DNA from 2 places in the Phyllobacterium sp. CCNWLW183 genome. Region 2 is predicted to be linked to the other one. Evidence: predicted binding sites of a transcription regulator. Region 2 holds the regulator's gene; the other holds the start of a gene.
What was found. The regulator PhoB, encoded in region 2, activates phosphate uptake and scavenging genes when phosphate is short. The targets are predictions, from matches to a motif close to TGTCATNNANCTGTCAT.
Positions count from the first base shown of each region.

Region 1: the regulator PhoB is predicted to act here: its motif matches at 2,368-2,384, upstream of V9K95_RS10790 (esterase-like activity of phytase family protein).

Region 1 is NZ_JBBCBN010000004.1:88,443-95,173, forward strand. It holds gene ppdK (pyruvate, phosphate dikinase) at 1-1,344, shown strand, start outside; gene V9K95_RS10785 (polysaccharide deacetylase family protein) at 1,419-2,168, shown strand; gene V9K95_RS10790 (esterase-like activity of phytase family protein) at 2,452-3,810, shown strand; gene V9K95_RS10795 (NAD-dependent epimerase/dehydratase family protein) at 3,881-4,762, opposite strand; gene V9K95_RS10800 (aminotransferase) at 5,049-6,443, opposite strand; gene V9K95_RS10805 (hypothetical protein) at 6,538-6,731, opposite strand, start outside.
Region 2 is NZ_JBBCBN010000010.1:131,151-137,881, reverse strand. It holds gene pstA (phosphate ABC transporter permease PstA) at 1-1,023, shown strand, start outside; gene pstB (phosphate ABC transporter ATP-binding protein PstB) at 1,038-1,853, shown strand; gene phoU (phosphate signaling complex protein PhoU) at 1,877-2,605, shown strand; gene phoB (phosphate regulon transcriptional regulator PhoB) at 2,622-3,308, shown strand; gene V9K95_RS21370 (ABC transporter ATP-binding protein/permease) at 3,472-5,325, opposite strand; gene V9K95_RS21365 (chloride channel protein) at 5,492-6,731, opposite strand, start outside.

The DNA.
Region 1 (6,731 bases), on a different contig from region 2:
GAAACCAGCCCTGAAGACATTCACGGCATGCATGCTGCAGAAGCAATTCTGACCACACGCGGCGGCATGACAAGTCATGCTGCCGTGGTGGCGCGCGGCATGGGGAAACCCTGCGTTTCAGGCGCTGGGGCGCTTCGTGTTGACTATCGAAACGAGACACTGCTCGCTATGGGCGTTACCCTCAAAAAGGGCGATATCATTACGATTGACGGGGGAATCGGTCAGGTTTTGAAGGGCGCTGTGCCAATGCTTCAACCTGAATTGTCGGGCGATTTTGGCAAGATCATGGAATGGGCAGATGGTGCCCGCCGCATGAAAGTGCGCGCCAATGCCGAAACTCCCAATGATGCCCGTACGGCGCGTTCCTTTGGCGCCGAGGGGATCGGCCTATGCCGAACGGAGCATATGTTCTTTGAAGGCGAGCGCATTATTGCCATGCGCGAAATGATTTTGGCAGAAAGCGAGAAGGGTCGACGCGCTGCTCTGGATAAGCTGCTGCCAATGCAACGCGCTGATTTCATTGAGTTATTTGAAATTATGCACGGCCTGCCCGTAACGATTCGCCTGCTTGATCCACCACTTCACGAGTTCCTGCCGAAGACAGACGAGGAAATCGCCGAAGTCGCGGCAGCCATGAAGATCAGCTCCGACAAATTACGGGAGCGAACAGAATCCTTACATGAATTCAATCCCATGCTGGGACATCGCGGTTGCCGTTTGGCAATTTCCTACCCGGAAATTGCCGAGATGCAATCCCGCGCCATATTCGAAGCGGCGGTGGAAGCGGCCAAATTGACTGGCGCACCGGTCGAGCTGGAAATCATGGTGCCGCTCGTCGGTCTTCGAGCTGAATTGGATTTTGTGAAAGCGCGGATCGATGCGGTTGCGGCGGATGTGATGAAGGAGACTGAAATCAAGATCAGTTACCTTGTGGGTACGATGATCGAACTGCCACGAGCCGCGATCCGTGCCAATTCAATTGCGGAGGCTGCCGAGTTTTTCTCGTTTGGAACCAATGACTTGACCCAGACGACGTTCGGAATATCCCGCGATGATGCATCTTCGTTCCTGATGACTTACCAGCTCAAGGGTATCATTGAGCAGGACCCATTTGTGTCGATTGACGTGGATGGCGTAGGCGAACTGGTGAAGCTGGCCGCGGAAAAAGGCAGGGCAACCCGGCCAAACATAAAACTTGGAATTTGCGGGGAGCACGGCGGCGATCCGGCATCGATCCATTTTTGCGATCAGGTAGGACTGGACTATGTTTCCTGTTCACCGTTCCGGGTGCCTATTGCCCGGCTTGCCGCGGCGCAGGCATCAGCAAAAACCAAAGGAAAATAAAGGCTTATTGCCATAATTCCGCTTAGTTCCAAGTGCTGTTCGCCGCAGGTTCTCTCGTCTTGCGGCAATATATCATGCGTTTTATCACCACAGTTCAAGTCACATGTTCCATCGCGCTCGCAGCAACTGCTGCCAATGCGGGCAACCATCCGCATTTTGTCGAGCCACAACTTTACATTGCAAAGGGCGGAGCTGCGGCGCCGCAGGTCGCGCTCACTCTTGACGCCTGTTCAGGCCAGACTGATCAGAGAATTCTCAGCTTTTTGGTGGAGAACAAGATCGCTGCAACGATTTTCGTTACTGGCCGATGGTTGAAGCGCAATGCTGCTTCGGTGGCAATCATGAAGGCGCACCCAGAACTTTTTGAATTGGAAAATCATGGGCTTAACCATGTTCCAGCCATCGATAACCAGCCTTTGATGTTTGGATTGAAGACCGCCGGATCATTGCCCGCGATACGATCTGAGATTGAAGGTGGTGTAAATGCGATGCAGATCGCCACCGCCGGAAAACCTGTCTGGTACCGCGACGCGACTGCTCGCTATAGCGACGATGCAGTGAAACTCATTCATGAAATGGGGTACCGGGTTGCAGGATATTCGCTCAATGCCGACATGGGGGCATCCTTGCTTGCGGGCCAAGTGGAGCAGCGGATTTCCGCCGCAAAAGACGGCGATGTCATCATCGCCCATATCAATCAGCCGAGTCGGACGGCAGGGGCCGGGGTGGTAAAAGGCATATTGGCACTGAAGCAAAAGGGCTTCCGTTTCGTTCGGCTGAACGATGTGATTGAAAGTGAGAAGCCAGGTACTCCAAATGCTTGATTGCAACTTAACGCAATCAAATTGCAATTCGAAGTAGAGAATTTTGGGGAAGAATCGGCGATTCTTCGGCAAGTTTCATCAATTTTGCGGTGATCCGGTTCCTGAATCCGTTCTCCATCAGAATTTTTGCCCGTTTCATCACAATATCTGGGTTACTCCTCCAAACTTCACAAACGATGCGTGCTCTCCTTCATCAGGATGTCATGAAACCATAAAATCACGGACACAAAGAGCACCTAAGCGTTGCTGGACACTTTTACTTCAAACTTGATGGTGATGCTCCATGCGCTCAATTTCCGCTGCTCTGTTTCTTACCACCGCCATGATGGCATTGCCGGCCTTGGCGGCTGAACAGGAGTTTCCCGCCAAACTCGTTTCCCATGCGATCCTTCCTGCCAACACAATGGTGAAGGCACCGGAAAACGCGCCGGAACATCTGACTCATGCAGGCAAGTTTACAACCGCTGATCGCAAGCGTGCTGTGGAACTCGGAACAGTGCCGGGCAAGGATGGGGTAAGGCTGACCGGCTTGTCATTACCCTTTGATGGACAACCTTTGCAGGGCTTCTCCGGCATCAAGGCGATTGGCGATGGAACATATTGGTCATTGTCGGATAATGGCTTTGGAACGAAGCTGAATTCGGTCGATGCAATGTTGATGCTGCACCATCTGGCGTTTGATTGGGACAAGGGAACAGTCGAGCGCAAGCAGACGATTTTCCTGACTGACCCAGACAAGAAAGTGCCTTTCCCCATTGTCATGGAGGCCAGCGACACACGCTACCTGACGGGCAGCGATCTCGATATTGAATCCATCCAGCCGGTTGCCGATGGTTTCTGGCTGGGCGAAGAGTTCGGCCCATATTTGATCAAGGTAACAATGGATGGCAAGGTTACGGATGTCGTCGCGACCAAGGTTGGCGACAAGGATGTTCGCTCGCCGGATAATCCTGCAATCACGCTACCAGCCAATCCGACGCTCAAAAATCCGGCCTTTAATCTGAAACGTTCCGGCGGTTATGAAGGCTTGGCGCAATCAAAAGACGGCACCAAATTATATGCACTGCTTGAAGGTCCGCTTTTCGGGGACGACGGCGCTGTTGAGAAGGTTGATGACCAGCCCGCATTGCGGGTAATTGAATTCGATATTGCGTCCAAAAACTGGACGGGTCGCAGCTGGCTTTATCCCCTTTCCGCAGGTGGCGAGGCCATTGGCGATTTCAACATGATCGATGCGACAACGGCGCTGGTAATCGAGCGTGACAATGGCGCGGGAACTGCCGCGAAGGCTTGCGCTGACCCCAAGGCGCCAACGCCCGATTGCTTTGACAAACCATCCAAGCACAAGCGCATCTACAAGATCGAAATGACTGACGCGAATGTGGATAAGGCGGTGCGCAAGATCGGATATATCGATTTGCTAAAAATCGCTGATCCCGACAACAAGAAACGTCAAGGCGGCGGCGAAGGCTTCTACGATATGCCTTTTGTCACCATTGAAAATGTCGATATTGTAGACGATAGCCACATCATCGTCGGCAATGACAATAATCTCCCATTCTCCGCAGGCCGCGCGGTCGACAAGGCGGATGACAATGAATTCGTCATTCTGGAAGTCGGCGACCTGCTGAAAGCGAAGTAATAGATATTGCTGCTGGGGATTGGTCGCGAGATTTAAGCGATCAATCCTCCAGCGCAACGCTTTGCAAAGTCTACTCCGCTTTTCTGCTGATCAAAGCGCCCGCAGGCAAGATTTCCAGACTACGCCGGTCCATTTGTGCCAGCACTTCGCCAAAACCAAAGCGCGCTTGCCATCCAAGAGCGCGTTCAGCCTGGCTGGAATCATATATGCGATCAATGGAGTTCGGAAGGCTCCAACCTCGCTGCTCGAATGCGTCGGCAAGATCTGGCGCGCGCAATCTGATCTGGGAAGCTGCGTCAATCGCCAGTGCTTGACAGTCCTGCTTTGTAAAAGGCGTTGCCGCCGAGATAATGTAGCGTTGAAAATTTGCTCCGCCATTTGTCAGCGCGGCCAAATGGGCATCAGCCACGTCGCGAATATCAATGCCGCGATGCAGCCTGTATGTAGCCATTACATCGCCCGGTTCCGGAAAGGAGCGGGACATGCGCAGAACCCTCACGGCCAATTCGCTAGAAGCCATGTCTTCCAGAAGGCACTCGGCCTCAAGTTTTGTCCGGTGATAAATGCTTTTCGGCACTGGCGGCGTATTTTCGTCGATCCATGTGCAGGAACCGGGAAAAACGGCATATCCGTACAGGGCTGTTGTGCTGGTGAAGACAAGGCGTTTTACGCTAGCAGCAATCGCCGCCTTCGCGACAAGACGGGTTCCTTCAACATTGATACGCTGAAATTCCTCGTCCGGTGTCGTTCCGACATGGGGCGCATGCAAAGCTGCTGTATGAATAACGGCATCGGCGCCTTTGAAGGCTGAGCGAAGCAGCACTTCATTGGCGAAATCACCGACAACATGCGTCGTGGAAAAGGCCGATCGATCTATTCCAACGACCTCATGTTTTTCAGACAAGGCGCCAAAAATAGCGCGGCCTACACGCCCGGAACTCCCTGTAAGCACATGCGCATGCACAACCTTTAACAAACCCTGGTGTGGCCTATTGAATTGCAGACTTTTACGCCGTTTGAAAGCCACGAATTTAGGTTGGTTCGCTCTGCTCTCACATGGGCAAAGCGGTGGTGCGTGGTTCGCCCTTCGGCAAGCTCAAGATAGCTCACCATGAGGAATGGAGTTAATTGCAGGGAGCGCGAAGTCTGCGAAGGCAAACCATCGTGCAGCCTACCATTCTTCCTCATGGTGAGCTTGTCGAACCACGCATTAAAAACCGCTGCAAACCGCTATCGCATCAAGCGGCGCGCAAACCGCCCGTTGAAACATAGGCTTCCGTGTCTGCCAAGGCGAGTTCGAAGCGGTTGAACAGCTCGTTCAGCTCGTCCTCCGTGATGATCATTGGCGGGCAGAATGCGATACTGTCGCCGACAGCGCGAAGCACTGCACCATGACCTTCCAGGAAGCGCGCCAGAGCGGGGCCGACCGCATGGGCGGGATTGAACGGGCGCTTTGTTGCTTTATCGGCCACAAGTTCTACCGCGCCCATCAGACCGCAATTACGCACTTCCCCAACCAAGGGGTGATCTTTCACCTTGGCAAGGCGTGCTTCAAAAAGCGGGGTGAGGCCGCGCACATAATCCACAATATTGCGGCGCTGATAAATCTCGATTGCCTTGACGCCAAGGGCGCAGCCAACCGGATGCCCGCCATAGGTGAAGCCATGGCCAAATGTACCGATTTGAGCGCTATGATCCACATAGGCCTGATAGATGTCTTCGGGCACCAGCACTGCACCAAGCGGTGAATAGGCAGCGGTCAACTGCTTGGCTGCTGAAATGGTTGTCGGCGTCATGCCAACGCTCTGGCTGCCCCACCAGTTTCCGGTGCGGCCGAAGCCGTTTATAACCTCATCTGCGATGATCATGATATCGTGTTCGCGCAGAATCGGCTCAATGGCGCTGAAATAGCTGGCAGGCGGCACGAGCACCCCGCCAGCGCCCATGACAGGCTCGGCGATGAAAGCAGCGATGGTTTCCGGACCTTCACGCTCGATCATATCGCGCAGCGATGTGGCCAGACGCGCAACGAACTCCGCCTCGCTTTCGCCTTCCTGGCCAAAGCGATAATAATGCGGGCAATCCGTATGCAAAATGCCTTCGACCGGCAAATCCCAACCCATGTGATTATAAGGCAGGCCGGTCAGCGATGCAGCCATGATGGTCACGCCATGATAGGCTTTGACGCGGGAAATGATCTTCTTCTTTTTCGGGCGGCCAAGGGCATTGTTGTAATACCAGGCAAGCTTGACCTGCGTGTCATTCGCTTCTGAACCCGACGAGGTATAAAAAACCTTTGAAATCGGTACAGGCGCTATTTCCTTGAGCTTTTCAGCAAGCTCGATCGCCGGTTCCATGCCCTTGCCGCCAAAGAGGTGGTAATAGGGCAGGGTGCGCATCTGTTCCGTCGCAGCCTCGATCATCTCTTCGTCGCCAAAGCCAAGACCCGCGCACCACAGGCCGGACATGCCCTCAATATATTCCTTGCCTTGCGTGTCGTAGAGATAAACGCCCTTGCCATGCCCCATCACCAAGGGGCCGTTTTCCTGCAATTTGTGCAAGGGGGTATAGGGATGGAGGATCGCATTGACATCGCGCTGCTGAACATTGGTAAGGGGGCGGCTGTTAGCCATTTTGTTACTCCGGTTATTGCAAGTTTTTCCCAACACTAACCAGACTGGCTGGAAAGGCAAAGGGTCGCTCCGGAAGATTCAGAAATGAAAGAGATTATAACAGCGGCAAATCACCACCGACATTTATATCGGATTTGTCCGCTGTGACGGCGAAAGTGGTGCCATCATTGCCAAGCGTGACAAAGACAGTCTGCTCAGCTGATCCATCTGAAACGGAGATTGCCGCCACGCGCTGATAATCGCTGTTTTCGGGCGCCCTGATATTGAAGATCAGCTTTCCATCAACCA
Region 2 (6,731 bases):
AAAGCAGAGGCGCAGACGCTGAATGCCCGCATCACCGACGCTAATGTCGCTATTGAGTTGGATGAGAAGCTGCCCAGTCTGCTTGTCAACGTCAATGGCGGGACGATCAAGGCGAGCCAGATCAGCCCCTCGGGCATTGATGGCGTCAAGCTGATAACACCTGCAAGCGCCGAAGCTGCTGCTCCCGGCAGCTGGTCCATGCTGACGCTTGTCACGCCGGAATCAAACCGCCGCGTGCAGGATCAGGCTGCGATCTGGCTCACAAAGATGAAGTCCGAGGGCCTGGTGGAACGTGCCTTTGCGACCCGCTTCTTCACCTCGGGTGACTCGCGTGAGCCTGAACTTGCAGGTATTCGCGGTGCATTGACCGGAACGCTCTGGACGCTCGCCGTAACATTGCTGCTCTGCCTGCCACTAGGGGTCGGTGCTGCCATATATCTTGAAGAGTTTGCGCCGAAAAACCGCGTGACCGAGATCATTGAAATCAATATCAACAATCTTGCAGCCGTTCCATCAATTGTCTTCGGCTTGCTCGGACTGGCGATGTTCCTTAATTTCTTTGACCTTCCACGTTCCGCCCCTTTGGTTGGCGGGCTGGTGCTGGCACTGTTGGTAATGCCGACAATCATCATTGCATCGCGCGCTGCACTTCGCTCCGTACCTCCTTCAATCAAGGAAGCGGCGCTGGGCGTCGGTGCATCGCATCAGCAGGCCATCTTCCACCATGTGCTGCCTCTGGCCATGCCCGGCATCATGACCGGCACGATTATCGGCATGGCGCATGCTCTGGGCGAAACGGCTCCGCTGCTGATGATCGGCATGGTCGCGTTCATCGTCGATATTCCTGGTGGGATAACCGACGCTTCGACGGTGCTGCCGGTGCAGATTTATCTGTGGTCCGACCTTCCTGAAGTCGCCTTCCAGGCAAAGACTGCCGCAGCCATTCTGGTGTTGCTGGTGTTCCTATTCGTGATGAATGCTGCGGCGATCATGCTGCGCCGACGTTTTGAACGTCGCTGGTAATGAGGTACAAGGACATGAACATGTTATCCGAAGTTGATGTGGAAAAGAAATTGCATAACTCCTCGAACCAGCCTGCGATAAAGATGAAGGGCGAAAACGTCTCCGTATTTTACGGAGCCAAACAAGCGCTCTTTGAAGTCAGTCTCGATATCAGGGAAAAGGAAGTCACCGCGCTTATCGGACCATCGGGTTGCGGCAAGTCGACTTTCCTGCGTTGCCTGAACCGCATGAATGATACGATTTCGATCTGCAGGGTCACGGGCAATATCACGCTTGATGAGCGCGATATCTATGATCCCAAGATCGACGTGGTTCAGTTGCGCGCCCGTATCGGCATGGTATTCCAGAAGCCAAATCCATTTCCGAAGTCGATCTTCGAAAATGTTGCCTATGGCCCGCGCATTCATGGTCTTGTCAAAAGCAAGAGTCATCTCGACGAAATCGTGGAAAAAAGCCTGCAGCGCGCAGGCCTGTTTGCGGAAGTGAAAGACCGTCTGCATGAATCTGGCACAGGTCTTTCCGGCGGACAGCAGCAGCGTCTTTGCATCGCGCGCGCCATTGCGGTCAGCCCGGAAGTGATTTTGATGGACGAGCCTTGCTCGGCGCTTGATCCTATCGCGACGGCAAAGGTTGAAGAACTGATCGACGAATTGCGCCAGAACTACACGATCGTCATCGTCACGCACTCAATGCAGCAGGCGGCACGCGTGTCGCAACGCACGGCAATGTTCCATCTTGGAAATATTGTTGAAGTCGGTGACACTGAAATGATGTTTACCAGCCCTACCGAAAAGCGCACGCAGGACTACATTACCGGACGTTTCGGTTGATCTCACGGGAAGAGGGTTAGACAATGACTGACACAGCACAACACACCGTCCGCTCTTATGACGATGAACTGAAGTTTCTGACGCACAAGATTGCAGAGATGGGCGGACATGCGGAGCGCATGGTCGAACAGGCTGTGTCGGCCATGGTCAATTCGGACAATGCGCTTGCCCAGCGCGTGATCTCTGACGACCTTATCCTCGACGCCGGTCAGCGCGAGATTGACGAAAAGGCGATCACCATCATCGGCAAGCGCCAGCCAATGGCGATCGACTTGCGCGAAGTAATCGGTACGATCCGCATTTCATCCGATCTTGAGCGTATCGGCGATCTTGGCAAGAACATTGCCAAGCGTGTCGTAGCCGTCAACGATACGCGCCAGACGCTCTCTGTCTATCGCGGCCTGCAGACCATCGCAGAACTGGCATTGACACAACTTAAGGATGTTCTCGACGCTTATGCGACACGCTCGGTGGCACAGGTCAATATCGTCCGTGAACGCGATGATGAGATTGATGCGCTTTACACGTCGCTGTTCCGCGAACTCCTGACCTATATGATGGAAGATCCGCGCAACATATCCGCTTGCACGCATCTTTTGTTCTGCGCCAAGAATATTGAGCGCATCGGTGACCATGCCACCAATATCGCCGAGACGGTCTATTACATTGTAACGGGAACACAGCTTCCGGCGGAACGCCCGAAGGAAGATCAGTCGCATACCGTTATTCTTGACGAGCCAGTAACGCCATAATTGCCGGAAGCAGACCATGCCTATAGCTCCCAGAATCACAGTCGTTGAAGACGAAGATGCCCTCAGTGTTCTCCTGCGTTATAATCTGGAGGCAGAAGGCTATATTGTCGAAACCATCAGCCGTGGTGACGAAGCCGAAATCGCCTTGCGCGAAAAGGTGCCGGATCTGCTGATCCTCGATTGGATGCTTCCAGGCCTTTCCGGTATTGAACTTTGCCGCCGCCTGCGTGCTCGGCGCGAGACAGAAATCCTGCCGATCATCATGTTGACCGCGCGCGGTGAAGAAAGCGAGCGTGTTCGCGGTCTTTCAACCGGTGCGGATGATTACATGGTCAAGCCGTTCTCGACACCGGAATTGCTGGCACGCATCAAGTCCATGCTACGCCGGGTCAATCCAAGTCTCTTGTCGCATGTGTTGAGCTTTGGAGATCTGAAACTTGACCGCGAACAGCACAGGGTTTTCCGCAAAGAGCGTGAACTCAAGCTCGGACCGACAGAATTCCGCCTGCTGGAATTCCTGATGCAGTCTCCAGGCCGGGTGTTCTCGCGCGGACAGCTCCTGGACAATGTATGGGGCGCGGATATTTACGTCGATGACCGCACGGTTGACGTGCATGTTGGCCGTTTGCGCAAGGCAATCAATATTGGCAGATCGCTTGATCCGATCCGGACCGTGCGCGGTGCAGGCTATTCCTTCGGATAGGATTAAAGCGCGTTTTTCTTTATCGAATTTCTGTCTCGGCCGGGAAACAGAATCGGCGTTATATGAGCCAATTTGCGCTAGAGATGGCTTGCGCAAATGACCGGTAGTCTCATTTAAACAGAACTGCTTCTACCGGACAAAAAGCGCGGTGTTCCGAAAAGGGCTATTCGGCGGCAATCAGCGGGAAGTTTGTTGCTGGTAGCGGATCTGGCTCGACCAATGTCTCCAGAAGTGGCCGCTGGATGGCTGTGCCGCCATTGATCTCCAAAATATGCGTATAGAAGTTTTCGCCGGAAACCGAGCGTGGCGCTTCGATCTCATGCATCACGCTGATAACGGTGGTTCCGGCGCAATGATCCTTGATGGCCTGATGGAAGGCGATCTTGGAGTCCGGGTCCAGCGCGCCGGTTGCTTCATCAAGAAACAAAACCGCAGGCTTGTGCAGCAATATGCGCGCAAGCACCAATTTCTGCTTCTGACCACCCGACAGGAGCTGGTCCCAAGACGTGCCATCGCGGCATTCTTCACCAAGGTTTTCAATAAAGTCGCCCATGCCGGCGCGGTGCAGGGCGGCCGCAACGGAGGAATCGCCAAAACGGCTTTCATCCATTGGGAGGCATACGAGCTGTTTCAGCGAGACGCCGGGAAGTTTGACCTCTTGCGCCGCATACATCGTTGCCGCATCTTTCGGGTAAAAGATTTCACCACGGCCATAACCCCAAAGCCCGTTCATTGCTTTGAGCAAACAGGTTTTTCCACTACCGGAATCGCCCTTGATGTAAGCCCATTGGCCCTTGCGCAACCGCATATTTCCAAGCGTGAGAAAAGCTTTGGCCTCGCTGTCGCGGTGCATCAATTCAAGTCCCCGCACCGAGACGCCAAAGGCTTCATGCTGTGTTGCAAATTTGAACTCACTGACACCGGTGGACCGATAATATTCCGAGGGCTGGCTGACACGCTCGACCGCTTGGGCCAATTCGGTAACGCGCCGTGCATTTGCCTTCAAATTGGCAATTGCGGGCATGACATGGATAAACCAGGAGCATTCATTGATCATCGAACCAACAAGCTCGGAACCGGTAATATAGTTCTTGAAGCTGATCGTATTACCCATATAGGGCAGAAGACCGGGTATATAGGCGACAATACGGGCGGAAAAGAAATTGTAGATCGAGGTGAACGACATATAGCAGGCATCGAACACATTGAAACGCCCCCAATTATTGTCGACGCTTCTGTAAAGCTTGTCATTTAACGACTTTTGAACAGTCTCGCCATTGGCAGCGGCAACCTGAAAGCTGCGGCGCAACAATGTGGTCAGCTCACTTCTGTAACTGCCTTCGGATTGCTGCATGGCGAGGGTGAGTTTTTCAAGAGCGCGGCCAATACGCATGGCAATCCATGTGCTGAGCGGCACGTAGAGCGCAATGCCCGTAAAGGCCAGCGTGGCACTGCCATAATCTCCAAGAAAATCAAGGCCGGGTATTGGCGTTGAAAGTTCAATGAGTTTCTGGCCCACGAAAAGAATGGACATTGTGACGCCCAGCACGCCCATGGCCAGCCCAATGGCGCCGCCGGTCATTCCCTTGATGGATTCCTGAATGCGCTGGTCGATATTGTCGGGAGTTTGCTCCGCCGAACTTCCCTGCTGCAAATGATAATGTGTGTGCTGTTCATCAAGCAGCGCCTCACCGAAGCGGCCATTGAGCCAGCCGCGCCATTTACGATGCAAGGTTGTCGAAAGGAGATGACGGACACCGATGAAACCAATTTCCTTGACTGCAACAATTGCAACGAGAATACCGGCATTTGCGAGGATCACATTGAGCGGATTAACGACAAAAGGGTCGTGTATATCGACCAGCGAGTTGATCAACTCGCCCGACGCCATCGCCATCCAGACGCTGGCCTTGCTGGCTGCGGCGGTCAAAAGCGCAATGGCGATTGTCAGCGTCCAGGCTTCAACCCAGCGCTCGGAGGTCCAGTACGCCCTAAGCAGTCCCCAGAAGCTGCACATTGATGCCAATGCGGAGTTTCCGTTGACGGGAGATGATTTCCCAACTGGCTTGGTGCCTGATTGCAAGAGATTGCCCCGGTTTGATTCCAATTACAGTAACACAATGTTACGCATTGCAACAAACCGTGGTTAAAATGGGGTTAAAATTTGCGAATATGATGAGTGATCAGATTTCGCCGGACACGTGTCGGCGCTGCCGGTCAAGCTCTTCACTGTATCGCCGCAGCGTGTGGCTTTCGCTCAAAAGTCCGACGACCTTCAGTTCCACAATGTCATTAACGACGGCCAAAGCTTCGGCTTCGGCATTGTCGAACAGGCGTACGGCCTGTCGCGCATTCATTTGCGGTTGTAGATACTCACCCTGATATTTGATCAATGGGCCAATAGGTTGCGCTTCATCGGTTGTCTCCGTGATGCCTGAATGCGCTTCCGCAACGATTATGATGCCGACATACTTATTCTCATCGCTGACAATGATGACACGTTGCGTTGAGCCGAGCGGAAACTCCTGACGGAATTCGCTGATGCTCATCTTGTCGGAAGCCGTGCGCACATCTGTACGCATCAGCTTGGCCACTGTCAGATTGCGAATCCAACCCACATCGTGGGCGCTACGGATGCTTTCACCCCGTAAGTGAAAGCGCCATGTGGCAAAGGAGTAGCCGAATGTGTTCCGGACTGTAATGGATGCCGCAATGACAGCGGCAAGCACGAGAACCGTTATCGGAAAGTCCCCTGTGATTTCCAATGCGAGGAAGGTCATCGTCAAAGGGCCACCGATCACCGAGACTGCCAGAGCGCTCATGCCGACAACCGCATAGGTCACCGGCGTCAGGGTTGCGTGGGCAAAGACATAGGGTGCGGAAAAAGCAAAGAGTTTGCCAAGGAGTGCACCTAGGAAAAGTGAGCCGAAGAACAGGCCCCCGCGAAAACCCGAACCGATGGAAATGGCGGACGCAAGCGCTTTCAGCAGGATAATACCGATAATGCCGGCAATAGGCCCTGTGTAATCCAGATTGAGATGCAGCGCGCCATGACCTCCCGACAGCACCTGCGGTGAAATCAAGGCCAGTCCGCCGACAACCGCACCGCCAAGGACGGGTCGCATCCAGAATGGGATGAAGCTTTTGCGGGCGAGTTCTTCAACGAAAGCGACGCCCTTCATCAGCGCGATACCAGCACCGGCACAAAGCAAGCCGAGGAGAAGCGCCGGGACATAGTCGGCGGGAACAACGGTGCCGAACTCGCCAATGTCGATAACGAAATTATCACCGGCAAGTGCCCGCGCGACAAGATTGGATACAAGTGCGGCGGCAACAACGGGTGTCAGGCTTAAAATAGTATAGGAACCAATGATCAGCTCGAAGGCATAGAATGCGCCAGTCAACGGAGCGTTGAACGCGGCG